2 regions of the Stenotrophomonas sp. STEN020 genome follow, and region 2 is predicted to be linked to the other one. Evidence: riboswitches for the same ligand, from Rfam matches in the RefSeq annotation. Region 2 holds a riboswitch; the other holds the start of a gene.
What was found. A riboswitch is a leader RNA that binds a small molecule or an ion and turns the genes downstream of it on or off. The one in region 2 is predicted to bind thiamine pyrophosphate.
Positions count from the first base shown of each region.

Region 1: another riboswitch for thiamine pyrophosphate. It lies ahead of ACVOLZ_RS04735 (TonB-dependent siderophore receptor); the one in region 2 lies ahead of thiC (phosphomethylpyrimidine synthase ThiC).

Region 1 is NZ_JBRREI010000007.1:31,698-46,771, forward strand. Features, by position in the region: partial or broken gene ACVOLZ_RS04665 (DNA internalization-related competence protein ComEC/Rec2) at 1-1,032, shown strand, start outside; gene ACVOLZ_RS04670 (MotA/TolQ/ExbB proton channel family protein) at 926-1,588, shown strand; gene ACVOLZ_RS04675 (ExbD/TolR family protein) at 1,593-2,015, shown strand; gene msbA (lipid A export permease/ATP-binding protein MsbA) at 2,012-3,757, shown strand; gene lpxK (tetraacyldisaccharide 4'-kinase) at 3,757-4,779, shown strand; gene kdsB (3-deoxy-manno-octulosonate cytidylyltransferase) at 4,826-5,590, shown strand; gene ACVOLZ_RS04695 (low molecular weight protein-tyrosine-phosphatase) at 5,587-6,078, shown strand; gene ACVOLZ_RS04700 (hypothetical protein) at 6,075-7,490, shown strand; gene uvrC (excinuclease ABC subunit UvrC) at 7,487-9,334, shown strand; gene pgsA (CDP-diacylglycerol--glycerol-3-phosphate 3-phosphatidyltransferase) at 9,342-9,956, shown strand; tRNA gene ACVOLZ_RS04715 (tRNA-Gly) at 10,005-10,080, shown strand; tRNA gene ACVOLZ_RS04720 (tRNA-Gly) at 10,141-10,216, shown strand; tRNA gene ACVOLZ_RS04725 (tRNA-Gly) at 10,274-10,349, shown strand; gene pnuC (nicotinamide riboside transporter PnuC) at 10,484-11,080, opposite strand; gene ACVOLZ_RS04735 (TonB-dependent siderophore receptor) at 11,077-13,251, opposite strand; TPP riboswitch at 13,321-13,416, opposite strand; gene ACVOLZ_RS04740 (phosphotransferase enzyme family protein) at 13,460-14,596, opposite strand; tRNA gene ACVOLZ_RS04745 (tRNA-Gly) at 14,882-14,957, shown strand.
Region 2 is NZ_JBRREI010000025.1:19,955-35,028, reverse strand. Features, by position in the region: gene ACVOLZ_RS12095 (AfsR/SARP family transcriptional regulator) at 1-709, shown strand, start outside; gene ggt (gamma-glutamyltransferase) at 982-2,685, shown strand; gene ACVOLZ_RS12085 (BCCT family transporter) at 2,954-4,534, opposite strand; TPP riboswitch at 4,813-4,914, shown strand; gene thiC (phosphomethylpyrimidine synthase ThiC) at 5,030-6,904, shown strand; gene ACVOLZ_RS12075 (DUF4136 domain-containing protein) at 7,044-7,601, shown strand; gene ACVOLZ_RS12070 (ion channel) at 7,658-8,341, shown strand; gene ACVOLZ_RS12065 (winged helix-turn-helix domain-containing protein) at 8,583-10,856, shown strand; gene ACVOLZ_RS12060 (helix-turn-helix transcriptional regulator) at 10,990-11,892, shown strand; gene ACVOLZ_RS12055 (TonB-dependent receptor domain-containing protein) at 11,954-14,827, shown strand.

The DNA.
Region 1 (15,074 bases), on a different contig from region 2:
GCTGTTGCTGCCGGCAGGGGTTCCGGGCAAGTGCCTGGCGGTCCTGCTGTGGTTGCCGCTATGCCTGCCATCGCGCGACAGGCCAGGGTTCGGCGAGTTCGAGTTGGTCACGCTGGATGTAGGGCAGGGTTTGGCAGTGCTGCTGCGTACCCGTCAGTACACACTGCTGTTCGACACCGGACCGGCGGTAGCTGACGGCTTTGATGCCGGCGACCGGGTGGTGGTGCCTGCATTGCGTGCCTTGGGCGTGCCTCGTCTGGACCGGCTGGTGGTCAGTCATGGCGATCATGATCATGCTGGCGGGTTGCCGGCGGTGCAGGGCGTCCTGCCTCCTGCGCAGGTATTGATGCCGCCAGGACTGGCCTTGGGCGCGGGTGCCGAATCTAGCTGCGAGGCAGGTCAGGCATGGCAATGGGATGGGGTGCTGTTTGAGTTTCTGCACCCCACGCCGGAGTTTCCGTATCTGGGCAATGAGTCCAGTTGCGTGTTGCGGGTACAGGGCGCTTACGGGGCCGCGTTGTTGACTGGCGACATCGGCGAGGTGATCGAGCAGCGCCTGCTCAAGCAAGCGCCGGTAAAAGTGCGCGCGGAGGTGGTGCTGGTGGCGCACCATGGCAGCGGCGGCTCTTCCAGTCATGCTTTTGTGGCAGCGACCGACGCACGCCTGGCGCTGATTTCCAGCGGCCATGGCAACCGTTTCGGCCACCCTCGGCATGATGTGGTGGCGCGCTGGCAGCGTTCAGGGGCCGAGGTGCTGACCACGGCAGGGAGCGGGGCGCTGCACGTCTGGCTGGGCAAGGAGGGTTTACAGCTGCGTGAGCGCAGAATCTGGCGTTCAAGGCTATGGGATGCCGCTGAGCGGGTGCGGGCGGCTGCTATCCTATCTGACATCAAATACACGGCCACGGCGCCGGAGGGTTGAAACGTGTGGGAATTGGTCAAAGCCGGCGGATGGCCGATGGTGCCGTTGCTGTTGTTGGGCGTGCTGGCGCTGGCGATCGTCCTGGAGCGTTTCTGGAGCCTGCGCCGCAACGAGGTGCTGCCGCCGGGTCTGGGCCAGGAGGTCCGCAACTGGGCCGCGCGCGGCAAGCTGGATGCCTCACATATTGACTCCCTGCGCGCCAACTCGCCGTTGGGCGCGTTGCTGGCGGCCGCGCTTGAGGCGCGCAACCGCCCGCGTGACCAGATCCGTGAGCGCATCGAAGACACTGGTCGCCACCTGGTGCACAGGATGGGCCGTTTCCTCAATGCACTTGGCACCATCGCTTCGGCCGGCCCGTTGCTGGGCTTGTTGGGCACGGTGGTCGGCATGATCCAGATGTTCCTGGGTATTCTTGATCACGGCGTTGGCGATGTCGGGCAGCTCGCTGGCGGCATCGGCAAGGCTTTGGTGTGTACCGCAACCGGCATGATGGTGGCGATCCCGGCCTTGATGTTCCATCGTTACTTCCGTGGCCTGATTGATGGCTATGTGATCGAGATGGAGCAGGAAGCCAGCGCGTTGCTGGATGCACTTGATGGTCGCCCAGCGGTAATGGCCGCCAGCAAAGCTGCTGCGCCGCGCCCGGCGGCAACCGAGAAGGCCTGAGCCCATGCGGATTGGTAGCAATAGCACCCAGGATGAGCCACATATCGATCTGGTGCCCTTGATCGATGTGATCCTGGTGCTGATCATCTTCTTCGTGGTCACCACCACCTTTGATGCGCGCTCGACGCTGCAGGTGCAGTTGCCCACGGCCAGCGACCAGAAGACCAGTTCTCCGCAGAGTTCGCTGAGCGTGCTGGTCAACGCCGATGGCCGCTACTTCGTCAACGATCAGGAAGTGCTGCGCACCGACATTGAGTCGCTGAAGCAGATCATCGCGCAGTTGGCCGGTGCCGATCGCGAACAGACAGTATTGCTGCGCGCTGATGCACGCACGCCCTATCAAGCCGTGGTCACCGCGCAGGACGCCTTGGGTCAACTCGGCTTTCGCCGGATCGCGATTGCAACCGCACCGGAAGCCAAACGATGAGTGATAACGACTCGGCTTGGAAGATATACAAGCGCTTGTTGAGCTTCGCCAAGCCCTATCGGCCGCTGTTGTTGATGGCGGGCCTGGGCATGTTGATCGAGGCTGGTGCAGGCAGCGGCTTCCTGATCTTGATGAGCCCGATCACCAATAGCCTGGTGAACCCGAAGGACATCAACCAGTGGATGCCGTTGGCCGTCATTGGTTTGTTCCTGCTGCGTGGTGTGGCCGGTTACCTGACCGACATGGGCATGGGCAAGGCCGCGCGCAGCATCGCCCGTGATTTCCGGGTATTGGTGCTGGGTAAGTACCTGCGGCTGCCAGGGCAGCGTTTCGACTCCGAGCCGGTGCCGTCGATGCTGGTGCGATTGGGCTCGGACAGTGATCAAGTGGCACAGGCCGCGATTGATGCGATGAAGGTGGTGCTGCAGCAATCACTGCAGGCGCTGGGTTCCCTCGCAGTGATGCTGTACTACAGCTGGCAGGTGACGCTCGCGATCTTCGTGCTGGCGCCACCATTGGCCTGGGTGATGAATATCGTGGCCAAGCGCTACCGGCGCATCAGTCATCGTATCCAGGAGAGCGGTGCTGATCTGCTGCAGGCAGCCGATCAGGCCCTGTCCAGCCATCAGGAAGTGAAAATATTCGGTGCGCAGCCGGCTGAGTTGGATCGCTATACCGGGTTGGCCAATACCAATCTGCGGCTGGCGATGAAAGTTGAGGCTACGCGCAGCATTTCTTCCAGCATGGTGCAGTTGATCGGTGCGGTCGGCTTGGCTGCGCTGTTGCTCATCGCTGGCCACGAAGCAGCTGCCGGGCGTTTGACGGTGGGCGACTTTGTCGGCTTGCTGATGGCGATGCTGGCGATCATTCCGGCGCTCAAGCAGCTGACCAACGTACAGAACATGACCCAGCGCGGCATTGCCTCGGCGCAGCGCCTGTTCCATGTGCTTGACGCTAAAGACGAAGTGGATAGGGGCAATCTGTCGCTCCAGCGCGCCAAGGGCCTGTTGGAGTTCCGCCATGTCACTGCCCGTTATGCGGGGCAGACCAGGCCGGCGCTGGAAGACATCAGCTTCGTTGCCAACCCGGGCACGGTAACCGCCATCGTTGGCCGCTCCGGCAGTGGCAAGTCGACCCTGATCAAGCTGATTCCACGTTTCTATGAGATCGAGGCGGGCGAAATCCTGCTCGATGGCCACCCGTTGCAGGACTACAAGCTGGCCGATCTGCGTCGGCAGATCGCCCTGGTTGGACAGCAGGTCACCTTGTTCAATGGCAGCATTGCCGAGAACGTCGCCTATGGTGAGCTGCAGGAGCGCAGCGCCGAGCAGTTGCAGCGGGCAATCGATGGCGCAAACGCCAGCGAGTTCGTTGAGCAGCTGCCGCAGGGTATTGATGCGCCGGTTGGGGCAAAGGGCGGTCGCCTGTCCGGTGGCCAGCGTCAGCGCTTGGCGATTGCCCGCGCAATGCTCAAGGACGCGCCTATCCTGATCCTGGACGAAGCTACCGCTGCACTGGACAACGAATCCGAGCGGCTGGTGCAGGACGCACTGCAGAAGTTGATGCCAGACCGCACTACGCTGGTCATCGCGCATCGCCTGTCCACCATCGAGCACGCCGATCAGGTGTTGGTGATGGATCAGGGGCGCATTGTCGAGCGGGGAACCCATGCTGAACTGCTGGCGATGGGCGGTCTGTACGAACACCTGCATAGCATGCAGTTCCGCGATAGGCAGGAATGATGGCCAAGCTAGGACCGCAAACGCCGGCCTACTGGTATGGCGACGCACCGGTGCCGCTGCTGGCACGACTGGTGGCGCCACTGTATGGCGCAGTAACCGGCCTGCGCCGCAGCCTGTACCGACGTGGCTGGATGCGTACCCGGCAGGTACCGCTGCCGGTGATCGTGGTCGGCAATATCACTGCTGGCGGTACCGGCAAGACCCCGCTGACCATCGAGCTGGTGAACCGCCTGCGCGAAGCAGGCTGGAAACCCGGTGTCGCCAGTCGCGGTTACGGCCGCGATGAGGCTGATACGGCGCGCTGGGTGACCGCAGATATGGACGTGGGTCTGGGCGGTGATGAGCCGGTGCTGATCGCCTGGAAGAGCGGCGTGCCGGTGCGGGTGGACAAGGATCGGGTCGCCGCGGCCAAGGCTTTGCTGGAAGCCGGCTGTGATGTGGTGGTCTGCGATGACGGCCTGCAGCACTACCGGCTGGCGCGGGATATCGAGATCGAAGTGGTGGATGCGGTGCGGCGCTACGGCAATGGTCGGTTGTTGCCGGCCGGGCCGCTGCGCGAACCGGTGTCGCGCGCAGCGCATTGCGACTTCCGCGTGGTCAATCTCGGACAGACCAGTGATGCGTCCACTCAGACGGAAGATTCCGGCTTTGGCGAGTGGGCGATGCGCCTGTCGATCAATTCGGCGCGGCCGCTGAAGGGCGGCCGTGACAAACCCTTGAAGGCATTTGCCGGGCTGCGCGTGCACGCGGTGGCCGGCATCGCCAATCCGCAGCGGTTTTTCCAGATGTTGCGCAGCCGCGATATCGGCGTGGTGCCGCATGCCTTTGCCGATCATCATCGCTACACGCCGCAAGACTTGTCCTTCGGCAGCGAATTGCCGGTACTGATGACCGAGAAGGACGCGGTCAAATGCCAGGGCTTCGCCACGGCGTGGCACTACTCGGTGCCGTTGCAGGCCGAGTTGCCGGCTGCGTTCTGGGTGGCCTTGCTGGATCGCCTGGGTAAGCTTTCCCGCGGCTGAGACAGGCCGTTGTTGCGTGTGTTGGTAAGGAGTTGAGATGAGCAGGATTCCCGAATTCGTGGTGGCCATTCCGGCCCGTTATGCATCCACGCGCTTGCCCGGCAAGCCCTTGGCGCTGATCGCCGGGGAACCAATGGTGCTGCATGTGGCGCGTCGGGCCTTGGACGCGGGTGCTCGCGAGGTGTGGGTGGCCACCGATGACGTGCGGATTGCAGAAGCGGTGGCTGGATTGCCCGACATCCATGTGGCGATGACGGACCCGGCGCATGCCTCCGGTACCGACCGCTTGGCCGAATGCGCCCGTCAGGCCGGTTGGGCCGACGATGTGATCGTGGTCAACCTGCAGGGCGACGAGCCGTTTGCTCCGGCTGTGGGAATCCAGGCGGTGGCGAAGACGCTTGCTGACAGTGGCGCGCCGATGTCGACACTGGCGACGTTGGTGGAGGATGCTCCAACCTTGTTTGATCCCAATGTGGTCAAACTGGTGCGGACTGCGCAGGGCGATGCCCTGTACTTCAGCCGCGCGCCGATTCCCTGGCATCGCGATGGTTTCGCCACCAGCCGCGATGTGCTGCCGGCGGGGCAGTGGCTGCGGCATATCGGTATCTACGGCTACCGGGCCGGTTTCCTGCAGCAGTTTGCCGCCATGCCGCCGGGCAATCTGGAGCAGATCGAATCGCTGGAGCAGCTGCGGGTGCTGGAAGCTGGTTTCCGTATCGCGGTGGCCTTGTCGCCGGCGCCGTTCCCGCCGGGAATCGACACCCCGGAAGATCTGCATCGCGCCGAGGCGCAGATGAGGGCGGGGCAATGAAGCTGCTGGTGGTCTGCCTGGGCAATATCTGCCGCTCACCGATGGGCGAAGGGGTTTTGCGCATGCGGATTGCCGAGGCGGGGTTGAACAACTGGGTGCAGGTTGATTCGGCCGGCACCTCGGGCCATTGGCATGCCGGGCGCGGTCCGGATCCACGTGCCGTTGCCTGTGCCCGCCAACACGGCGTGGACATCTCCGCTCAACGCGCCCGTCAGCTGCTGGTCGAGGATTTCGAGGAGTACGACCTGATCCTGTGCGCGGATAGCGACAATCTGCGTGACGCCCGGGAGCTGGCCCCGGCCGGCTTCGAAGCGCGCGCGGTGTTGTGGCTGCCGTGGGCGGGCACTGATGGAGCGGATGTGGTGCCGGATCCCTATTACGGTGACGTGGGAGATTTCGAGCACAGCTGGGCACTGCTCGATACTGCGGCCCAGGCCACAGTGCGCCGCCTGTCGCGGCGCGATGACTCCGGCATAATCCCAGCATGAACGAAACCCGCGTAACGGAACTGCCCACGTCTGGCATCTGGCTGAACGCAGCGCCTGCGACCCTGCAGGACATGCGCGGCCGCCCGCTGGTGCTGGCCTTCGTCAATGGCGCCTCGGTGTGGTGCATGCAGCGGCTGGCCGAGGTCATGCGCTGGCAGGCACGCAACCCTGGCAAGGTGCAGCTGCTGGTGGTGCAGGTGCCGCGTTTCGAGTTCGAGCGTGAACCGCAGCAAGCGCTGAAGCTGCTGCGCCGGCAGGGCATCAGTGCCCCCATCGTGCTGGACGCGCAGTGGGATGCCTGGCGCCGGTTCGACGTACAGTCCTGGCCAACCCTGCTGATGCTCGATGCCTATGGGCAGGAACAGGAGCGGCTGGTGGGCGCGACCGGTGACTTGGAGCGGGCCTTGAACAGTCTGGGCGAAGGCATGACACGCCCGTTGGACGATGATGCCTACGGCATCCGTGAAATCAACGCCGAGCCGCGCCTCCCGCTGCTGTTTCCGGCCGGACTGGTGGCTACCGCAGATCGCCTGTACGTGGCCGACACCGGTCACCATCGAATTCTCGAGTGCACCCATAACGGCCGCGTTCTGCGTCAGTTCGGCCTGGGCAGCGCCGATCTGATCAATGGCGGCACCGGCGAGGCGGCGTTCAACCGCCCGCAGGGCTTGGCTTTGGTGCGCGAGATCCTGTACGTGGCCGATACCGGCAACCACGCCTTGCGCAGCATCAATCTGATCAGCGGGCAGGTGGATACCTTGTGCGGCAATGGCCGTGCCGGTGACCCGCGCGCCGGTGTGCTGGCCCAGCCTTGGGACAGCCCGCTCAATCACCCTGCGGCAGTTGCGGTGGCGGATAACCAGATCCATATCGCGATGGCCGGTGACAACCACATCTGGAGCTATGACCTGGGCACGCGCGAGCTGCGCTGGCGTGCCGGTGCCGGCGCGGTGGAAGTGCGCGATGGCAGTGGCCATCTGGCCGCATTTGCGCAGCCCTGCAGTCTGGTTGCGGTCCAGCAGGCGTTGTACGTCTGCGACGCGCTGGGTTCGGCGATTCGTTCGGTGCAGCTGCGTGGCGACCTGGTGCAGACCTTGGTCGGGCAGGGGCCGTGGGAGTCGGGCAATGTTGATGGCCCACGCCTGCGTGCACGTCTGCAGTATCCGTTGGCCTTGGCAATGGGGCCGGATTCACCGCTGTTGTGGATTGCCGATGCCGGCAATGGCTCGCTGCGCACCCTGCGCCTGGGCGGTGGTGATCTGTCCACGGTCAATCTGCCGCGTCGTCTGCATGGCCCGGCTGCGTTGGCGGTGGCTGCAGGCGCGATCTGGATTGCCGAAGCCGACGCACACGCAGTGCTGCGTTTTGATCCACTCAGCGGCGAACTGAGTGAAGTGCCGATTGAAGGATGACCGCCGTAGTTGCCAATGAATTCGATGGCAAGGCCTTCGCTGCGGCACTGAGTACCGCGCCAGGTGTGTACCGGATGTACGCTGCCGACGACACCTTGTTGTACGTGGGCAAGGCCGGTGCGCTGCGCAAACGCGTAGGCAGCTACTTCAATGGCTCGCCGAAGAGCCGGCGCATCATGATGATGCTGTCTCAGGTGGCGCGGATGGATGTCACCGTCACCCGCACCGAGGCTGAAGCGCTGCTGCTGGAAAACCAGCTGATCAAGTCGCTGAACCCGCGTTACAACGTCTCGCTGCGTGACGACAAAACCTATCCGCAGGTGCTGCTGACCCGCGAGCAATGGCCGCGGATTGCTTTGCATCGCGGTCCGCGTGCGCTGCCCGGACGCTATTACGGGCCGTATCCGGGCGTCGGCGCGGTGCGCGAAACGCTGAATTTGATGCACAAGCTGTTCAAGCTGCGCAGCTGCGAGGACAGCGTGTTCCGTAATCGTTCGCGGCCCTGCCTGCAGTACCAGATCGGCCGTTGCAGCGCGCCGTGCGTGGAGTTGGTGCCACAGGCCGAATACGACGAGTCGGTGCGGCGCGCAGCGATGTTTCTGGAAGGCAGGAGCGATCAGCTCGCCGAAGAACTGATGCAGGCGATGCAGCAGGCCAGCGATGCACTGGAATTCGAGCGTGCCGCGCGGCTGCGTGATCTGGTGGCTTCGTTGCGCAGCATGCAGAACCGCCAGTACGTGGACGGGCGCGCAGCCGATCTTGACGTGCTGGCCTGTGCAACCCAGGGCGCCAGCGCCTGCGTGATGCTGCTGGCATTCCGCGATGGCCGCAATCTGGGTACGCGCGCGTTCTTCCCGCGCACCAATGGCGAAGACAGTGCCGAAGAAGTGTTGGCGGCGTTTGTCTCGCAGTATTACGTCGAACATGAGCCGCCGGCGGAAGTGTTGTTGGATCGGCAGATTCCGGACGCGGAGATGATCGAGGCTGCGCTGAGCGCGTCGGCCGAGCGCAAGGTGGCGCTGAAGTGGAATGTGCGTGGCGAACGCGCCGGGTACGTGGAATTGGCCAGTCGCAACGCGCAGATCACCCTGGTTGCCGAGATGGACAGCGTCGGTGCGCAGCAGGCGCGCAGCGAAGCCGTGCGCGAGATGCTGGGGCTGGCCGAGCCGGTCAAGCGCGTGGAGTGCTTCGATATCAGTCACACCATGGGTGAGGCCACGGTGGCCTCATGCGTGGTGTTCGATGCCGCCGGCCCGGTGCGCGCGCAGTACCGGCGCTACAACATCAGTGGCATCGAGCCGGGTGACGATTACGCCGCCATGCGCCAGGCCATCGACCGGCGCTTCCGTCGCGCGGTAGAAGAGGGCGGGGTGTTGCCGGATGTATTGCTGATCGACGGCGGTGCCGGACAGTTGGCGCAGGCACAGGCGGCGCTGGCTGACCTCGGTGTGGAAGGGGTGATGCTGGTAGGCGTGGCCAAAGGCGTGGAGCGCCGCGCCGGCCACGAAGCGCTGGTGCTGCCTGATGGCCGTGAGCTGCGCCCCGGCGCGGCGTCCCCGGCCCTGCAGTTCATCCAGCAGGTGCGTGACGAGGCCCATCGCTTTGCCATTACCGGTCACCGCGGGCGTCGGCAGAAGGTGCGCATGACCAGCAAACTCGAAGATATTCCCGGTATCGGCCCGCGTCGGCGCGCCAGCCTGCTCAAGCATTTCGGTGGCATCGCCGGTTTGAAGGCGGCAGGCGAGGCCGAAATCGCCCGCGTGGAAGGCATCAATGCCGCCCTCGCTGCACGTATCTACGCTAACCTTCATGGTCTGTCGGTACCCGATCCGGCGGCGGAGTAATGCTGTAATGAAATTGACCATCCCCACCTGGCTGACACTGCTGCGGATCTTGATGATCCCGGTGCTGGTGCTGGTGTTCTACCTGCCCTACGCCTGGACCAATTTCGCCTCGGCGGCGATTTTCGGCTTGGCGGCGATCACCGATTGGCTGGACGGCTGGGTTGCGCGCAAGTACGAGCAGCATTCGGCGTTCGGTGCGTTCCTGGACCCGGTGGCGGACAAGTTGATGGTGGCGGTGGCCCTGTTCCTGATCGTGCAGGGGCATCCGACGCCGTGGATGGCGTTCTGGGCGGCGGTGATCGTCGGCCGTGAAATCGCGGTGTCGGCGTTGCGCGAGTGGATGGCCGAGATCGGCCAGCGCGCCAAGGTGCGGGTGGCGATGATCGGCAAGGTCAAGACCACCGCGCAGATGGTGGCGTTGCTGTGCCTGCTGTACTCGGTGTCGCCCAATACCTCGTACAAAACCATCTGGATGGGCGAGCCGGTTTTCCACATTGGCGACTGGATGTTGGCCATCGCCGCTTTGCTGACTCTGGTGTCTGCGCTGCAGTACCTGCGTGCGGCCTGGCCGAGCCTGCGTGAAGACGAAAAAGCCGCGCGCAATAGTGCAGTGAAAAAGTGAACAGGCTGTTGACACCGCGGCCAATGCATGTAGAATTTCGCCTCCCAAGCGGGAATAGCTCAGTTGGTAGAGCGCAACCTTGCCAAGGTTGAGGTCGCGAGTTCGAGTCTCGTTTCCCGCTCCAGTTTCAAGCATCGAGTCATGTTCATTCGTGCTTCGATGAGTAAATAGATGTAGCAAGCCTGCGGGAATAGCTCAGTTGGTAGAGCGCAACCTTGCCAAGGTTGAGGTCGCGAGTTCGAGTCTCGTTTCCCGCTCCAGTCTTGCAATACATCTCGAATGTTGGCGCTCTGTTTCGCAGGTGCTGCATTCAATCCGCGGGAATAGCTCAGTTGGTAGAGCGCAACCTTGCCAAGGTTGAGGTCGCGAGTTCGAGTCTCGTTTCCCGCTCCAGATAATGACCGGCAGAGTCCTTGTGATTTCTGCAGGTAAAAAGGAGGCCCCTGACGGGGCCTTTTTTATTGTCTGCAATTTGCCTTCAGCCAGCTGCTGCCGGTGCCGGCAGCAGTGGCAATGCGAGGGATCGCTCAGCGAGCGCCGTGCGGCACCGGCTCTGGAGTAGGTGAGTTGGCAGCCGCACTCCATGCGCGCAGTCCGATCACCGCCAAGCCGAGGAAGAACACGTATAGCGCGGCCGTCACGTGCAGTGACTTGAACAGATACGCGCCCACGTACACCACGTCGACCACGATCCACAGCCACCAGGTGGCGGTGTGGCGACGTGCCTGCCACCACTGCGCGACCAGGCTCAATCCGGTCAGCATCGCGTCCAGCCACGGCAGCGATGCATCGGTGAAGCTGTGCATGCCGGCACCGAGTGCGATGCCGCCAAGCAGGCCAATGCCCAGGTCGCGCAGCATCTTGCTGCGTGACAAGGGCACGATGCGCACGCTGCCTTCGTCGATGGCGTGGCGCCGCCAGTTGATCCAGCCATAGATCAGGAAGACGGCAAAGGCGAGCTGCAGCAGCGTGTCCGAATACAACTTGGCCTCGGCGAACACCAATGCGTACAGCGCAACCGACAACAGGCCAACCGGCCAGGCGATCATCCGCCGTTGCGCCATCAGCCAGACGCCGAGGATGCTGCACAGCGCGGCCGACCATTCGAGCGTGGCGCTGTTCACAGCGCGAAGCTCACCGATACGCGCGCCTGCCGCGGTGCACCCGGGAACAGGTAGTAATCGCCCATGCTGCTGCCGGTGTCGCGCCAGTAGAAGCGGTTGAAGAGGTTGTCTACCGACAGATTCCAGCTCACTGCGTGGCCTTGCAGCTGGTGCTGGAAGCGCAGGCCGGCGTCGAACACGTTGTAGCTCGGTGCGCGTACTGCACCATCAGCACGCGCGGTATTGGCCGAGGCATAGCGCCAGCCGCCGGTCAGGTCCAGGTTTTCGACGAAGGGCAGTGCATAGCTCAGGTGCACGCTGGTGCGCAGCTTGGGTACGTTGACCAGCTGGTGGCCTTCGTAGCTCGGCGTGCCGGTGTCGCGCGCACGCGCCTGCAGCACGCTGGCGCTGGCGATGATCTGCAGTGCATCGGTGAGCTGACCATTGGCGGTCAGCTCCAGGCCGATGTGCGCCTGTTTTCCTTCCTCGACAAAGGTGTAGCCGACATCGCTGTTGTCGGGCTTAGCGTACTGGTACGGCTGGGTGATGCGGAACAGTGCTGCGCCCAGGGTCAACTGCTCGCTGCTGGCATACTTCACACCGACTTCGAGCTGGCGCGATTGCACTGCCGGCAGGAAGGTGTCGGCATTCGCAGTCCAGAACGGTGCCTCTTGACCCAGCGAGATGCCTTCGACATAGCTGGCGTAGGCATTGATGCTGTCGCTGGCCTTCCACATCACCGCAGTCTGCGGCAGGAAGCGCGACAGGCGGCTACGACGTTCTGGATTGCCACGCTTGTCGTAGGCGCGTTCGTCCAGGCGCACGTAGCGGCCGCCGGCCAGCCACTGCCAGTCTTCATTGAGCTGGATGCGGTCCAACGCGAATACGGCGGTCTGGCGGCTGTCCAGGCGACGTGCGGACGCACCCGGCATCAGCGGCGAGGGCTCGAACACCGGTGGCTGTTTGTCGTGGATGTTGACCGTGCCGACGTACTCGTTGACGTTGCGGCGCTTGTCGACGGTGCGGCGGAACTGGTCGGCACCCACGATCAGGTGATGGCCGATGCTGCCGGTGTCGAAGCTGCCGCGCAGCTCGGCGCGCAGTTCCTGATTGCGACGGGTGTCGTCCGGGCTGCGGTAATCGTAGATGTCGTAGTCGCCGTTGGGGGCGAAATAATTGCCGGGCACGCTGCCATCGGCGCATTGCGCGGCGTAGTAGCAGCCATAGGCAAAGGCGACGTTGTCGTCGATCACCGTGCGGCTGTGGCTGACGGCAACGCGTGACTGCCAATTGGCGTTGAAATCGTAGGTGTGCAGCGCGGTGATATTGGTGCTGGCGATGCCTACTGGCTTCTGCCACGGCTGATAGCCGAGCAATTGCTCACGGTCCACGCCGGTCGGCAATTTGCTCGCGCCCAGCAGCTGGTAGCCGGAAGCCGAGCGCTGCGCGCTGGTCTGGTAGTTGGCATCCACTTCGAGCTTGCCGCGCTCGCCGATCAGCCAGTCGGTCGCCAGCGAGTAGAAATTGCGGCGGCCATCGGCATGTTCGATATAGGACGCGCTGTCGTCCCAGGCGGCGTTGAAGCGCAGGCCGATGCGTGGGGTCAGCCAGTGGCCGACGTCGATGGCGGCATAGCGCGAGCCTTCGTTGTCGGTGCCCAGGGTGACGGTGCGCACTTCCGCCGGACGCTTGCCGACGTAGTTGATGATGCCGCCCGGCGCCATCACGCCGGCAGCGAGGCCGGCTTCGCCCTTGAGTACTTCCACGGCCTGCAGGTTCTCCAGCGCCAGGCGCTGCTCGCCGGCAATCGACATGCCGTTGAAGCGGTAGCCCGTGGCGGTATCCAGCGCAAAGCCGCGGATGGCGACGTTCTGGTAATAACCGACCGGTGCGTAGGCATCGCCCAGCGAGGCGTCATTGCTGGCCAGCTCGGACAGCGAGCGCACCTGTTGGTGGTCGAGGAAGTCGCGGTCCAGCACGTTCATCGATGCTGGCGTGCTTTTCCAGTCGCCGCTGCCAAAGCTGTTGGCGCGGGAGTTGTCCGCGTCGGGTTGGCGGGCCTGCACGCGTACGGCGGCCAGTTCAGTCGGGGAGTGTTCGGCAGCAGCATCAAGGCCGGTGTCGCTGGCGTACAGCGGCAGGGCGGTGCTCAGGGCGAGAGACAGCAACGTGGGGCGCAGGCAGCGGTTCATTCGATTCGTCTTCAGGCAACAAGGGAGACGAAGCGAAGGCGCGCATGCGCAGCGCCAATGACGGCGCTGCGGCTGCTGCTCAAAGCTCCCTACGCCGGTGCAAACCGGATCAGGTTCCAAGGGACTCTCTCAGCCTGGCAAATCCAGGCACCCCCGCTTCAGGGCGTCATTTCACTACAAATGCGAATGATTTGCGAGTCGGGCCGCTTCAGGCAGCGGCGTGCAGCGCCTGCAGCAAAGCCTGGCCAGGGGCGCTGGCGAACCATTCGGGGTGGCCGAGCATGAACGGCTGCCAGGCCACATCGGCATTGGCGGTGGAGCCGGTGACGCCTTCGAAATATTCGACTTCGGACAGTGCAAAGTCGAAATGCACCATTGGCAGCAGGTCCGCTAGCAGGTGTACCCGCTCAGCCGACAAGGGTAGTACCCCGCGGTAGCCTTCGAGCAGTGCCAGTGCGATATCGATACGTACCGCTTCGGTGCCGCGCTCCAGTTCCAACCAGGCGATGGCATTGCGCTCGATGGCGGTAGCGAGGTCGAACAGGGCGCTGGTGGGGGAGGCCAGGCCGAAGTCGAACACGCAGCTGACTTCCATGGCGTTCTCGCCATGGCCCCACAGCAGGTTGGAGACATGCCAGTCGTTGTGGGCCCAGAGCCGAGGTTCTGCCAGCAGGCGCGCGGCCAGTCCGGTGTGCCAAGGCAGGACGCTGCGCTGCAGTTGTTGCTCCCAAGGAATGCGTGACAAGTAGCAGGCCAGGGCAGGTCGGTTGCCGAGATCGGCCTTGAGGGCCGCGATCGGGTCCTTCGCACGGATCAGCTCATCACGCGCGACCAGCAGGTGGGTGCTGCGCTGGGGCGCGTCATAGCTGGAGGAGGCGCGGTGCAGGGTCGCCAGCATTCGGCCGGCAGCGCGCGCGCGTTCGACTTCGGTCAGCAGCGTCCACGATGGGGCATCCCGGTACAGGTCCTGGCCATCGGCCACGGCGTGCAGCTCGTAGGTCCAGTCGCGGTGTTCAGTGGCGGTGTGGCCATTGTGGTCATGCAGGAGCTGGGTAACCGGCACCTCTGCCTTGGCGAGGTGGGTGATGAACTGGTGCTCTTCCTGCAGGCAAGTAGCGCTGCGCACCAGTCGGTGGTGCCGTTTGACGAAGACCTTGCCGTGCGGGCCCTGGACAATCGCTGCGGCCGACATCGGTCGCGGGCTGTGCCATAGCAGGGTGCTGCCAGCGTCCAGCTGCGGGTAGCGATTACACAGCCAGGCAAGCTCGGTCGTATTGATGGCGGGCCAGTCGGCGGCCACCTCATCATTGTTCAGGCCTTGCACGCGGTGTGTTTGCTGGGTCATCAGGACAGGGTGGGGCAGGTGTTGCGATGGAGGCGCGATGGTACGCCAGCACCGCCAAGGCTGCTGAATGTAGTGCCGAGCCATGCTCGGCGGGGGCCTTGCCGGTAAAGCAGCCAGGTAGTGCCGAGCATCGGCAAGGGCCTTCCCAGTAGAGCCCCAGCCGAGCATGGCTCGGCTCTACAGGGATTGCAGATCCAGCGCTGACAGCCAAACAACCCGTGTGAAAGGAATTGTTAAAAAGCGCTGGCGCGACTCTGCCGAAGTCTGTATCATTCGCCCCACACCGCGGGAATAGCTCAGTTGGTAGAGCGCAACCTTGCCAAGGTTGAGGTCGCGAGTTCGAGTCTCGTTTCCCGCTCCAAGTTATGATCTACAGACTTCTACTGACGTCTGTAAGTCGTTGAAAAGAGGGGCTTCGGCCCCTTTTTTCATTCCAGCGAGCGCCACGGAAATCCACCCACAGCCAGCCTTTTTTAGG
Region 2 (15,074 bases):
ACCGCTGATCTATCGAAAGGGTTGGACCCTGCTCGGCTACCTGGCGATCGAGTCCAACCGCATGCATTCGCGGGCAGCACTGGCGGCCTTGTTGTGGCCAAACCTGGGTGAGACCAGTGCCCTGACCAATCTGCGCCAGGTGCTGAGCAACCTCAATCGCTTCTGCACCCTGGCTTTGGGGGAGGGCATCCTGCGCATCGAGCGCTCTGCGGTTGGTCTGATGCGCGGCAGTGAGCCACTGTTCGATGTCGATCTGCTGCAGCAGACACCGTGTGAGTCAGTCCACCTGATGGCCGAGCAACGGGTGTTCCTGGATGGAATGGAGGACATAGCCGATTCCAACTTCCAGAGCTGGCTGGCGAGCACCCGGCAATTGCTGGACGCGCAGCTGCTCGATGCGGCGGCGCGCTGCTGCGATGAGATGCTGGAAGCAGCGCGTTGGGAGCCCGCGGTACAGCTGGCCAATGCCTTGAGTCAGCGTGATCCCTGGAATGAGGCACATACCCGGCGGGTGATGCGCGCTCATGCCGGCAGGGGTATGCGTGCTGCGGCGCTCAATGTCTACCAGCGATTCGAATCGGTACTGCGGCAGGAGCTGGGCCTGGATCCAGGCCAGGAGACGCGCGGCCTGCTGGAGCAGATCAGCAGTGGGCCCAGCGGCGGACACGAGGCAGTCGGCTTGATTGGAATGGCGTCTGCGCGGATGTAGGGCTGGGGTGCAGGCGGTGGTCTGCAAGCTTGCTGTCTTACTGTGGGAGCGGCGTAAGCCGCGAAGCTGAGGTTGCTCGAACCTCTTCGTCTGATGATGTCCCTGTTTCGCGGCTGACGCCGCTCCCACAAAGACAGTCCGATGCCCGCGGTCCAGCTTGGCTGGTTTGAGCACTTGGGTGACGGGGAGTACAGTACGAGGCGCATGCGCAAGGCGTGCGTCGATACGGTGGCTGGGCTATCGTCCAGCCATTCCCTTGTTGGTTGCCCGCCATGCTGCGTACCGCGTTGTTGCTTGCTCTATCCACTGTGGCGGGAGCGGCGTTTGCCGCAGACCGTATCACTGGTCATGAATTTGCCACCCGTTCGGAAGTCATCGCGCCGCATGCGATGGCGGCCACGTCGCAGCCGCTGGCCACGCAGATCGCGCTCGACGTGATGAAGGCGGGTGGGTCGGCGATGGACGCGGCCATCGCTGCCAACGCTGCACTGGGATTGATGGAGCCGACCGGCAATGGCATTGGCGGTGACCTGTTCGCGATCGTGTGGGACCCCAAGACGCAGAAGCTCCATGGTTACAACGGCTCGGGCCGTTCTCCGCGCTCGCTGACGCTGGCGGAGTTGCAGCGGCGTGGTTTGAAGGAAATTCCAGCGACCGGGCCGCTGCCGGTGTCGGTACCCGGCGCGGTAGATGGCTGGTTCGCCTTGCACGAGCGCTTCGGGCGCAAGCCGATGGCCGAGAATCTGGCGCCGGCAATTGCCTATGCGCGCGCAGGGCATCCGGTATCGGAGGTCATCGCCTACTACTGGGATCGCTCGGTGCCCAAGCTGTCGCAGTATCCGGGCTTCAAGGAGCAGTTCACCATCGATGGGCACGCGCCGCGCAAGGGGCAGATGTGGCGCAATCCGAATCTTGCAGACACCTTGCAGCAGATTGCTGACGGCGGCCGTGATGCGTTCTACAAAGGTGACATCGCTCGCGGGATTGGTGACTACTTCAAGGCCAATGGCGGCTATCTGAGCTACGAGGACATGGCCGCCCACCAAGGCGAGTGGGTCGATCCGGTCAGCAGCAATTACCGCGGCTATGACGTGTGGGAGCTGCCGCCGAACAGCCAGGGCATCGCCGCGCTGCAGATCCTCAATGTGCTGGAGGGCTACGATTTCTCGAAGATTCCCTTTGGCTCGGCCGAACACATCCATCTGTTCGTGGAGGCCAAGAAGCTGGCGTTCGCCGATCGTGCCCGTTTCTACGCGGACCCGGCATTCTCGCCGGCGCCAGTGCAGCGGCTGATCTCAAAAGAGTACGCCGCACAGCGCCGCGCGCTGATCTCGATGGACAAGGCCTTGAAGGAAGTGCAGCCGGGCACGCCCAGGCAGTTGGAGCAGGGCGACACCATCTACATGACCGTGGCTGATGCCGACGGCATGATGGTGTCACTGATCCAGTCCAACTATCGCGGCATGGGCAGCGGCATGGCGCCGCCGGGACTGGGCTTCATCCTGCAGGATCGCGGCGAGATGTTCGTGCTGCAGAAGGACCATCCCAATGGCTATGCACCGGGCAAGCGGCCGTTCCAGACCATCATTCCGGCCTTCATCACCAAGGATGGCAAGCCGTTCGCCAGCTTCGGCGTGATGGGTGGTGCAATGCAGCCGCAGGGGCATGCGCAGATCGTGATGAACCTGGTCGACTTCGGCATGAACCTGCAGGAAGCCGGCGATGCGCCGCGCATCCAGCATGAAGGTTCCACCGAGCCGACCGGGCAGGCCACGGCGATGCGCGACGGCGGCGAGGTCAATCTTGAAACCGGTTTTGCCTATGAGACGGTGCGCAGCCTGATGCGCAAGGGGCATCGTGTGGTGTTTGCCGACGGCCCTTATGGCGGCTACCAAGCGATCATGCGCGACCCGGAGAGCGGCGTTTACTACGGCGCCTCGGAAAGCCGCAAGGATGGGCAGGCGGCGGGGTACTGATCTTCGCTTCTTGTGGTTGTGGCAGGGCCAAAGCCAAAGCCAAAGCCAAAGCACCCCTCCCCTTCGCTGCGCGAAAGGGAGGGGACCGTTCTTGGCGATCTACAAGATGGCGACGGAGCCGCTTCTACTCCCTCCCTTTCGCGCAGCGAAGGGGAGGGTTGGGGAGGGGTAGCTCTTCGCTGCCACACTTACCACCCAATTGTTCAGCCACATTGCGCAGCTGGATGCCAAGCAAGCCACATCCACCACGGCAATTCACAGCTCCCATCTACTTGTCCAGACCTGACGAACGCTCAGTGACTGCCCGCGCTTCTTCCTGCGCTGCCTGCTCGCGTTCGATCCATGCCTCCATCATGTGTCGCGCGCGTTGTGCGAGCCGACGCTGGCGGTTGTGCTCGGCGTCCAGTACCCGGTACAGCGAAATCATCACCAGCACCATCAACAACGCGAACGGCAGTGCTGCGATGGTGATCATGCCCTGCAGTGCATCCAGCCCACCTGCGAGCAGCAATGCTGCGGCGATCAGGGCAACGGCAATGCCCCATACCAGTTTGCGTGACAGCGGTGGATCGCCGGCCTCATCGGTGGACATGCTGGCCAGTACCAGCACCGCAGAGTCGGCGGAGGTGACGAAGAAGATGACCAGCAGCACCAGCGCCAGCCCCGATAGCAGCAACGAGGCCGGCATGTTGTCGAACAGCGTGAACAATACCGTTTCATAGCCATTGCCCAGCGCCTGGACCAGATCGGCCTGACCAAACAGCTGCGCCCATAGCGCGGTGCCACCGAACACGGAGAACCACAGGAAGCCGAGCAGGGTAGGCGCCAGCACCACTCCTACCACGAACTCGCGCACGCTGCGGCCACGTGATACCCGCGCAATGAATGAGCCCACGAACGGCGCCCAGGCGATCCACCAAGCCCAGTAGAAGATGGTCCAATCGGCGACCCAGGTGCTGCCAGAGAAGGGCGACATGCGCAGGCTCATCGTCACCAGCTGGTTCAGGTAGGCGCCCAGCGTGGTGGTGAAGGTGTCGAAGATGAAGCCGGTTGGGCCGAGCACCAGCACTGCGGCAAGCAGCAATGCCGCCAGCGCCAGATTGAAGTTGGACAACCACTTGATGCCACGGTCCACGCCGCTGGTGGTGGAGAGCATGTAAAGCACGAAGGCGATGGCGATAACGGTCATCTGCAGTGGCACGCCTGCGGTAACACCAAACACACGTTGCAGGCCGGCAGCAATCTGGATGGTGCCGAACCCCAGCGTGGTTGCGACACCGATTGCGGTGGCAACCACGGCGGCAATGTTCACCAGCTTGCCGATCCAACCGCGATGATGGCGGCCGATGACCGGTTGCAGCATGTCGCTGATCAGGCCGCGGCCGTTGCGGTTGTATTGGAACCAGGCCATTGCCAGCCCGATCAGCGCATAGATCGCCCATGGATGCAGGCCCCAATGGAAGAACGAATAACGCATCGCGGCGCGGGCGGCATCCATGCTTTGCGGCGGCAGGCCTTCCGGTGGGGTGACGAAATGCGATATCGGCTCGGCCGCGCCCCAGAACACCAGGCCGATGCCCATGCCGGCGGCGAACAGCATCGACAGCCAGCTGGCGCGGGAAAAATCCGGCTCGGCGTCTTCGCCGCCGATGCGCAGGCTGCCGAAGCGGCCGAACGCCAGGTACAGCAGGAAAGATAGTGTCAGGAACACGATCAGCAGGTACATCCAGCCAGCGCCACGCACAACCTGGGCCAGCGCGGCCTGTACCACGTCGTTGAAGGGGCCGGGCGCGAGGCCGGCAATGAGCACCAGTAGCGCGACCAGTGCAATGGAAATACGAAACACCATGAAGGAGCTTCTCCGATCAAGTGAGTGATTGAGGGGAGCGAGCCTGAGCTTGCAGGACAGCCGGCTGGCACCATGGTGCCGGGCCGGGAAAGGAGGGGCGGCAAGCGCCGCAAGGCAGTCATTCGAAACGAGCCTGCGCGGGATGTTACTGAATGGCGCGTCACGACTACGTTAGTGGCTTGTGACGTTGTGCAAGGCAAGGCCTGCTGGCAGTAGCTGCAGCCCGTTGACCGACGCTCCTGCTGGCTTGGCTTTCCCATCGATTGCAGGTCTAATGACGCCCGAAGCGGGGGTACCGTGACCATTGGGTCGCGGTTGAGACATACCCTTCGAACCTGATCCGGCTCATACCGGCGTAGGGAAGCTTCGTGTGCCGCCAGTCGCTGTGCCCGCTATGGGCAAGGGCCGGCTGGCGTACGCCTTCGCTTCGTTCCGTCATGCGAATCCCTCGCGTGGCCTTCGCACCCCGCGTGTGGATAGACAGGACGAATGCCAATGAACGCACAGCCCAGCCTGCAGCAACAGGCCCAGCAACTCTCCGAGTCGGTGACCCGGCCGATCCCCGGTTCGCGCAAGATCTTCGTCGCCGGCTCGCGCCCGGATCTGCAGGTGCCGATGCGTGAGATCGCGCTGACCCGCACGCCAACCTTGTTCGGCGGCGAGGAGAATCATCCGGTCACCGTGTATGACACCTCCGGCCCGTACACGGACCCACAGGCCAATATCGATCTGGCAGTTGGGCTGGCGGCGGTGCGCACAGCCTGGATCGAGGAGCGTGGCGATACCGAGCAGTTGGCCGGGCTCAGTTCCGAGTTCGGTCGCGGCCGTCAGCACGATGCGAAGCTCGACGCGGTACGCTTTCCCGCGCGCACGTTACCGCGTCGGGCTATCGGCACTGCCAACGTCACCCAGATGCACTATGCGCGCCGTGGCATCGTTACCCCCGAGATGGAATACGTCGCCATCCGCGAGAACCAGCGGCTGGACGCGGTGCGTGATGCCGGTCTGCTTGCGCAGCATCCGGGGCAGAGCTTTGGTGCCAACATCCAACAGATCATCACCCCGGAATTCGTACGCGATGAAATCGCGCGCGGCCGCGCGGTGTTGCCCAACAATATCAACCACCCCGAGTGCGAGCCGATGATCATCGGCCGCAACTTCCTCACCAAGATCAACGCCAACATCGGCAACAGCGCGGTGTCGTCCGGTATCGCCGAGGAAGTGGAGAAGCTGGTGTGGGCGATCCGCTGGGGCGGTGACACGGTGATGGATCTGTCTACCGGCAAGCATATCCATGAGACGCGCGAGTGGATCGTGCGCAACTCACCGGTGCCGATCGGCACCGTGCCGATCTACCAGGCGCTGGAAAAAGTGGATGGTCGCGCCGAAGCGCTGACCTGGGAGATTTTCCGCGACACCTTGATCGAGCAGGCCGAGCAAGGCGTGGACTACTTCACCATACATGCCGGCGTGCTGCTGCGACATGTTCCGCTGACGGCAAAGCGCGTTACCGGCATCGTCTCGCGTGGTGGCTCGATCATGGCCAAGTGGTGCCTGGCGCACCATAAGGAGAACTTCCTTTACACGCACTTCGAAGACATCTGCCAGATCATGAAGGCCTATGACGTGTCCTTCAGTCTCGGTGACGGCCTGCGCCCGGGTTGCATTGCCGATGCAAATGACGCGGCGCAGTTCGGTGAGCTGGAAGCGCTGGGCGAGCTGACCAAGATAGCGTGGAAGCACGATGTGCAGACCATCATCGAAGGCCCTGGCCATGTGCCGATGCAGCTGATCAAACAGAACATGGACAAGCAGCTGCAGGAGTGCGGTGAAGCACCGTTCTATACGCTGGGGCCACTGACCACCGATATCGCGCCGGGTTACGACCACATCACCAGCGCGATCGGTGCGGCGATGATCGGCTGGTATGGCACTGCGATGCTCTGCTACGTGACGCCGAAGGAGCACCTGGGCTTGCCCAACCGGCAGGATGTGCGCGACGGCATCATGGCGTACAAGATCGCTGCACACGCCGCCGATCTTGCCAAAGGCCACCCTGGCGCGCAGGTCCGTGACAACGCCTTGAGCAAGGCGCGCTTCGAGTTCCGCTGGGAAGATCAGTTCAACCTCGGTCTGGATCCGGAGAAGGCCAAGGAGTTCCATGATGAGACGCTGCCCAAGGATGCGCACAAGCTGGCCCATTTCTGCTCGATGTGCGGCCCGCATTTCTGCTCGATGAAGATCACCCAGGATGTGCGTGAGTACGCCGCCGAGCAGGGGCTGGATGAGGCGCAGGCGCTGGCGATTGGGATGGCCGAGAAATCGGCACAGTTCCGCGAACAGGGCGCGCAGGTCTATCGCGTCGAATAGGCCGGTGAGTCGGGGCGGGGCATCCACGCGGGTGCCCCGGCCACTGCTTGACGCCAGCGCGGGTACGGACGTGGTAGCGTGCAGCCGTCCACACCAGGGGTAGACCATGAAACTTCGCTTTGTTGCTCTGTTTTTCGTCTTGTCCACGTTGCTCCTGCTGGGCGCCTGCGCCAGCACCCCGCGCGTCGCCAGCCAGGCAGATCCTACTGCCGATTTTTCAAGCTACCGCAGCTTCGCGTTCTTCAGCCCGCTGGCGCTTGAGCAGCACGGCTATACCACCATCACCAGCAACCGCATCCGCGCGGCGGTGCGTTCACAGATGGAGTCACGCGGTTACCGCTTCGATGAAGCCAATCCGGACCTGTGGGTGAACCTCAACGCCTATCTGCAGGACAAGACCCAGGTCACCACGATGCCGGAAGTGGATTACGACTATTACTACAGCTACCGCGCCCGCGGCTATGTTGCCGTGCCGTACTGGCGCGACCGCACTGATGTACGTCAGTACACGGAAGGCACCTTGAACGTGGACGTGGTGGATGTGCGGAAGAAGCAACTGGTTTGGGAAGGCGTTGCGGTCGGCACGGTCGGACGGCTGAAGCCGGAACAGCGTGGCGAGCGGATCGATGCGGCGGTGGCGGCGATCTTTGCCACCTATCCGTATCGAGCCGGGATGGCAGCTAGCCCCACCCCCTGAGCTCCGCGCCTGCGGGACTTGGTTCAACTACACCGTTCGGCACCGGCAATGAAGGGATGCGTATGCACTCGCGCTTGAGATGGATCGTGATGGCGCGCAGGCACCCGTCGGCGTGGTTGCTGGCGGTGCAGTTGCTCGGCGTACTGCTTTACCCGGCGATGGAGCATATGCCGGCCGGACGCGCGCTGTTCGGTGCGTTCGGCATGCTGGTGCTGGGGTTGGCGGTATGGGTGGTGCGGCGCAGCCCGTTGCTGCTGTGGCTGGCGTTGACGCTGGCGATTCCGGCGGTGGTGTTCTCGATCGCCGGTGCCTTGTTGGGGCGCCATTCGCTGATCGCGGTGGCGCAGGCCTTCGAGAGCCTGCTGTACTTCTATACCTCATGCAGCTTGATTGCCTACATGCTGCAGGACCACAAGGTGACACGCGACGAGTTGTTTGCCGCTGGCGCCACCTTTACCTTGCTGGCTTGGGCGTTCGCGTTTGCCTATTCAGTGTGCCAGCACGTCTATCCAGGCAGTTTCGTAGCCACCAGCGAAGGCGATTTCAGGAGCTGGGTTGAGTTGCTTTATCTCAGCTTCAGCTTGTTGTCAGGGGTGGGCCTGAGTGACGTGGTTCCTGTGCATCCGCAGGCACGTGCTTTGGTGATGCTGGAGCAGTTTGCAGGCGTTATGTACGTTGCGTTGGTGGTTTCAAGACTGGTTGGCCTGACCATCTACAAGGCAGAGAAAACTGAACGCTAGATAAAAAAATCGCGCCAGAAGGCGCGAATCATGCAGCTGATTATGTAATTTCGTCGGCGAGAGAGAGCCTGATGTCGTCCACGTTTGGCACGTGGGGAACTTCGTTAGAGTAATATCTGTTCCAGATAAAACATTTGCTCTGTGCGTTGATGCCTTTTGCGGAACTTGGCGGCTTGTAAGGGGTTGGACCCGGAAAGCTGGACACAGGATTGGTGTCCGCCAGCGATTTTGAAAGACCGCGATGGCAACGAACCCCACCGAAAAACCTAGCTCTGACCGACTGCGCGTCGGTGAGTGTCTGGTGGTGCTTTCCTCTCGCGAGGTGCATCTGCCAGGGACACGCAAGACTCAGCGGCTCACACCGAAATCGGTGGGGGTGTTGTTGGCGCTTGCGCGTAAGCCAGGCCAGGTCGTGACCCGCGACGAGCTGTTTGCCGAGGTCTGGCCGGACACCATGCCGACCAATGACGTGCTGACCCAGGCTGTGACCCAGTTGCGCAAGGCGTTCGCCGCAACCGAGGCCGGTGAGGGTGCACCTTATATAGAAACCATCGCCAAGACCGGATATCGGCTGCTTGCCGCGGTGGTTTGGGAGTCGACTCCGGAAACTGCGACTGTTGATGCGTTCGAGAGCACTGACGCGGCGGTCGCTGATCCAGCGTCTGCGGACGCGCGCGAATCAGCACGCTACAAACGTCGCAAGGTGCGTCGTTATGGCCTGCTGGCAATCGGCATTGCCTTGTTGCTCAGCACGCTGGTGATGGCATGGTTGTTGTGGGGGCGTGGAACGCCTTCGCAGGCGGATGCAACGGTTGTCGAGGGTAATCGGGTGGTGGGCAGTCCTGCGCGCCCCTATCGGTTGATTACCGCGACCGAAGACGTTGAGGTAAATCCTTCACTTTCACCTGATGGTGCGTTGGTTGTGTTCGCGCGCGAGCGCGACAATCGCTCCAGTCTGTGGATACAGAGTGTGAGCAATGCGACCGCCACGCCACTGCTGGCAGCGCCTGCCGGGGCCTCGGACCGTTTCCCGGTGTGGTCGCCGAATGGCCGCAATATCGCCTTTGCGCGCTTCCTGCCACAGGGCGACTGTGAAGTGTTGGTAGTGTCGGCAACCGGTACCGGCCTGCGCCGGGCCACGCGTTGCGATGGTACAGACATGCTCAGCTTTGACTGGGCGCCGGACGGCGCCAGCCTGCTGTTTGGTTCCATGACCGGTCGTTACGCGAGCCGCGGCATCCGCAGTCTGGACCTGGCATCAGGGCGCTGGTCCTCGTTGCAGTACGAGATTGGTGCAGACGACTTCGACTATGCACCGCGCTACTCGGCGGATGGGAAAAAGATCGGTTTCGTACGCAATCCCCAGGTGGGGGATATGTGGGTGATGGATGCCGATGGCAACAATGCGCAGCGCTTGACCGACGAGGCCGCCGAAATCAGGGGTTGGAGTTGGTTGGGCTCGGATGAAATGGTGTTCGGCCGTCGTATCGACAGCGAGGCGCGCCTGTATCGCTTGGATGTGGCGACGCGCGCCTTGCGTGACATGGGTATTGATAACGCACAGAGCCCCGCGGTGTCGCGTGGCGGTGGCAATCTGGCGTTCATGCGCAGCCAGCCGCAGTTCGGCTTGTACCGTATTCCGCTGGGAGCAGGAGCAGGGCCGGCGCAGCGCCTGTTTGCTTCCTCCGCGCGTGATGGCCAGCCAATGGTCTCACCCGATGGTGCGCAGTTGGCCTTCACCTCGGACCGGTCTGGTGCGTTTGCACTGTGGTGGGCGCGCCTGGATGAGCCGGCCTCTCTGCAGATGATTGAAGGGGTGCGCCCCGAGGCGCGGCAGCCCATGGACTGGTCCGCCGATGGGCGGCGTCTGCTGGTGACTGGACGTGATACTGACGGGGCACCTGGCATTTACGAAGTGGCACCGGAAGAGGGCCATTGGGTAAAGCTGGCAGTGCCAGCGCGTGAGCCGTTGCAGGCTGTGTATGGGCCTACCCCCAATACGCTGCTGGTTGTGGAACGCGGCGACGACGAGCGGATGGCGTTGACCCTGTTTGACCGCAGCCAGCAGCCGTGGACGCGCTTGGCGTCATTGGAGGGCGTGTCGCAGGTGCGATACGACCAGGCTGGGCAAAGGGTGCTGTTCACCCGATTGGCAAGTGGCGGTCTTTGGCAGGTGGCGCCGAGCTTGGCCGCGGGCAGTGTGAAAGCCGTACACGCTGAGCTGCCTAGCCGCTGGCGTTATCGCGCTTGGGCCGTGGCAGCCAATGGCGCAGTGGAGTACCTGGAAATAAGTCGGGACTGCAGTAGCCGGCTCACCGCCATCGCCGGTGATGGCGCCAGTCAATGCCTGGACGCGAGCCGCTTCAGTGCGAGCAATGGTGTGAGCCTGGCACCGGATGGAAGTGCGGTTTTCATCGCCTTGGCCGCCGCTGACAATGCCGATATCGGGATGATGCGCATTCCGCATCGCGCGCCTCGCCGGGTGATGGGGTTGGCTAAGTGGTTGTCCCCGTAGGAAATATTGGCTTCGGAAATTTTTCGTAAGCCATATCGGGAATATTTCGCAGCATTCTCGCCGGACTTTCCTGACCCGCGCCGCCAAAGTTGGCAAAACGTTCGCTCAATAAGAGCAAACGATGGTGTGCGACATGCGGCAGGTTTCGTGGGTGGATCGTGGTCAGTCTGTATCGTTCGAAAAACCCGCGGAGGATGGCCCGCGTCCAGCTTGCGTTGGCGTGGCGCGATTGGGCAGCCTGCAGACCTCGGGCACGGTATTCACAGTATGGCTGCAGCTGCGTGGCACCGCATGGGTGGAATCCAAGGAAGGCAAGTTCCGCTTGCGCCAGCGCGAGTGGATCGCCTTCGAGAAGGAATCGCGCCCGCTGATCCAAGCTGGCCGTGATGGCATGTGCATTGGTGTCAGTCTGGATGCCGATGCCTTGCGCATGCTTGGCACACTGGCTGATAGCAGTGTTTATACCGGCCGTGGCCGAATGAGCCTGACTGAGGCGCGTTTGGCGCTGCGCCTGTGGCGCGAAGCGCAGGCGCCGGGTTCAACCATCCACCAGCTGCGTCCACTGTTGCTGCACCTTGCCTCCCTGCAGCGTGATCTCGCCGGCACCGTGCAGCGTTGCCCGGGGCGCTCACGTATCCGCAAGCGACAGGTATTTGGTCGCATGCAGCGTGCGCGCATGTATCTGGAAGGCAATAGCCATCGCGTCGTACGTATTGGCGAGCTGGCCGAGCTGACCAACTTCTCCAGTTGGTATCTGTCCAAGACCTTCCAGGCGTTGTATGAAGAGAGCCCGCAATCCTTGTCGGCGCGGTTGCGACTTGAACGCGCAGCGATGCTGTTGCGTGATACCGACATGATGATCGGTGAAGTGGCATCTGCCAGCGGTTTTGACAACTGTTGCAGCTTCGCGCGTGCGTTTCGTGCACGTTTCGGTGCGTCGGCCACGCAGTATCGAGAGACGCCACTGGCGTTGAGGCCAGATTCGGCAAAGATTAAGGATGGCTCGCGCAAAACCAAGGTGGCAGTACGAACGTAACGTTCAGGGGTGTTTAACACACCGCTAACTTTGTCGTTTGTTTAGCTCTTTGGAGAGATTGATGAAGCTTCGTAATTCTGCAGTGCGGTTGGGCTTGCTCCCGGCCGGCATTGCTATTGCCTTGACCCCCTCTTTTGCTTCGGCGCAGGAAGCTGCTGCCGGTGCGACCACTCTGGATCGCCTGGAAGTCACCGGCTCGCGTATTCGCGGCGCTGACATGGAAACCCAGCAGCCGGTCGTCACGCTGACCCGCGAAGCACTGGAAAAGCAGGGCTTCACCTCTGTTGCTGACGTTCTGCAGAACCTGACCTCGGCCGGCTCCCCGGCCATCTCGCGTTCGCAGTCGCTGTCGTCCGGCGAGAACGTGGGCGGCTACTACGTCGACATCCGCAACCTTGGCGCGCAGCGCACCCTGGTGCTGATGAACGGCAAGCGCCTGGGCGCCACCACCGCTGGTATGCAGGATCTGAGCCAGATTCCGATGGGCGCGGTTGAGCGCATCGAAATCCTGAAGGATGGCGCCTCGGCCATCTACGGTTCGGACGCCATCGCTGCTGTGGTCAACGTGATCACCCGCAAGCGCTTTGACGGCGGCGAAGCTTCTGCCTATGTCGGCCAGTACGGCGAAGGCGACGGCGAGACCACCCAGTACTCGATGACCCTCGGTACCCAGGGCGAGCGCGGTGGCATCACCATGGCCGCTGAGTACTACAAGGCCAAGCCGGTGTGGGCCAAGGACCGTGACTTCAGTGCTTACGGCAACTCCGGCCCGGCTTACCCGGGTGCTGGCGCCAGTGCGATCAATGAAAAGGGTTCGTTCTGCGACCCGTGCGCTACCCCGGGCATCAAGCCGGGTCAGCCGGGTTACGTGGCCAACAAGGATGTGCTGTGGTACACCCTGAAGGACGGTGGCAACCCCTCCAACCGTTCGGATTACCGCCTGCAGACCGCTGAAGATTCGGTCAATGCCAACCAGCAGATGGGCGTGCAGACCGGCATCGAGCGCAAGTCGCTGTATGTCAACAGCAACTACGACCTGACCGACTCGATCACTTTCAATGCGGACGTGATCTACAACGAGCGCAGCACCGATCAGCAGATCGCTGGCTACCCGTACCAGGCCACCTCGATGGGCACCCCGCTGTCGGGCGACAGCGTGTTCAACCCGAACAAGGGCAAGGACACCACCTTCCGTCGTCGTCTGTGGGAAGTGCCGCGCACCACCGAAAGCAAGCTGAAGACCCTGCGCTTCGCCCCGAGCATCGAAGGTTACTTCGAGTTCGCTGGCAAGACCTTCGACTGGGACGTCGGTGCGCTGTGGAACCGTAACGAATCCACCAAGATCGGTCATGGCGACATGAGCCTGATCGCTTCCGAGCAGGCCCTGGGTGCTTCGTTCATCAACAAGGATGGCGTGGCTCAGTGCGGTACCGCTGCCAACCCGATTGCACTGTCTGATTGCCGTCCGTGGAACCCGCTGCTGCCGTACGGCGTGGCTGGCCCGGGCTCGCTGGCCGATGCTGCCACGCAGGCTTTCCTGTTCCCGCAGTTCACCAACACCGGCCTGACCAAGACCACCAGCTTCACCGCCAACATCGCAGGTTCGGTTCTGACCCTGCCGGCCGGTGACCTGGGTGTCGCGATGGGCGTTGAGCACCGCGAAGAGCAGGGCCGCTATGTACCGGACGCGTTCGCGCAGTCGGGCATGAGCACCGGCCTGGCTTCGACCACCACCTCGGGCAAGTACGAGCTGGACGAAGTCTACCTGGAGCTGAACATTCCGGTCCTGAGCGACATGCCGTTCGCCAAGGAGCTGAGCTTCAACGTTGCCAGCCGTTACTCGGACTACAGCAACTTCGGTGACACCCTCAACTCGAAGTTCGGCTTCGTGTGGCGTCCGATGAGCGAGCTGCTGGTTCGCGGCACCTACGCTCAGGGCTTCCGTGCACCGACGATCGACGATCTGTACGGCGGCATCAACAGCAGCTTCGAGACCTACACCGATCCGTGCGGTATTGGCTCGACCAACAGCGTCAATGGCAATGCTGCCTGTAACAATGCAGGCGTTCCGCTGGGCTACACCCAGCTGGACCAGAGCATGAAGCCGTGCACCTCGTACCCGTGCGCCACCCCGGACCAGTTCATCTCCGGTGCCAACGCCAACCTGCGTCCGGAAACCTCCACCAGCAAGACCGTTGGTCTGGTGTGGAGCCCGCGTTGGGTGCAGGGCCTGGACATCTCGCTGGATTGGTACCGCTACGAGATCAGCGACATGATCATCAGCGACAGCGTGGACCGCATCCTGCGTGACTGCTACGTGCTGGGCAATGCTGCTCGTTGCGAAGGCATCACCCGTGCTTCGGACGGCCACATCAGCGCCATGACCTATGGCCTGGCCAACCTGGGCGAGATGAAGACCGAAGGTTACGACCTGGGCGTCAAGTACCGCCTGCCGGAATTGGCCATCGGTCAGTTCAACATCGATTGGCAGACCAGCTACCTGTCCACCTACGATGAGCAGGGTCAGAACGGCAACGGTGACAACATCACCATCGGCCGCGTTGGCGAAGCCGGTCTGTTCCGCGTGCGTTCCAACGTTGGCGTGAACTGGTCGAAGGGTGACTTCGGCGTGTCCTACATGGCCCGTTACTACTCGGGTATGAAGGAAAGCTGCGTCACCAACCGTCCTTGCACCGAGCCGGATCACATGGCTAACGGTGAAGGCGATGCCATCCGCAAGACCGGCTCCAACACCTTCCACGACCTGCAGGTCAGCTGGAAGGCGCCGTGGGATGCAACCGTGGCCGTCGGTGCGAACAACCTGTTCAACCACCAGGGTCCGATCATGTTCTCGGCACCGAACTCGAGCTTCCCGTACTACGGCGGCTTCGACATCGGTCGCTTCCTGTACATGAAGTACACCCAGCGCTTCTGATCCATCGAAGCACTGTGATGCATGACAAAGGGTGGGCCGCAAGGCCCACCCTTTTTCTATGCGCGCTCACCGGTCGATGGATCAGTGCGGCGTGCTTTGATCGCCAATAAACGGCCTGCGAAAGCATGGTCAAGTGCAGTCAGTCCACTTAGTCCGAGCCCGTAGCCCGGGTAAGCGCCGCGCACCCGGGATGAACGATGCAATGGTGGTCAACGTCCCGTACGCATGGCGGCTGCATTCGACACGC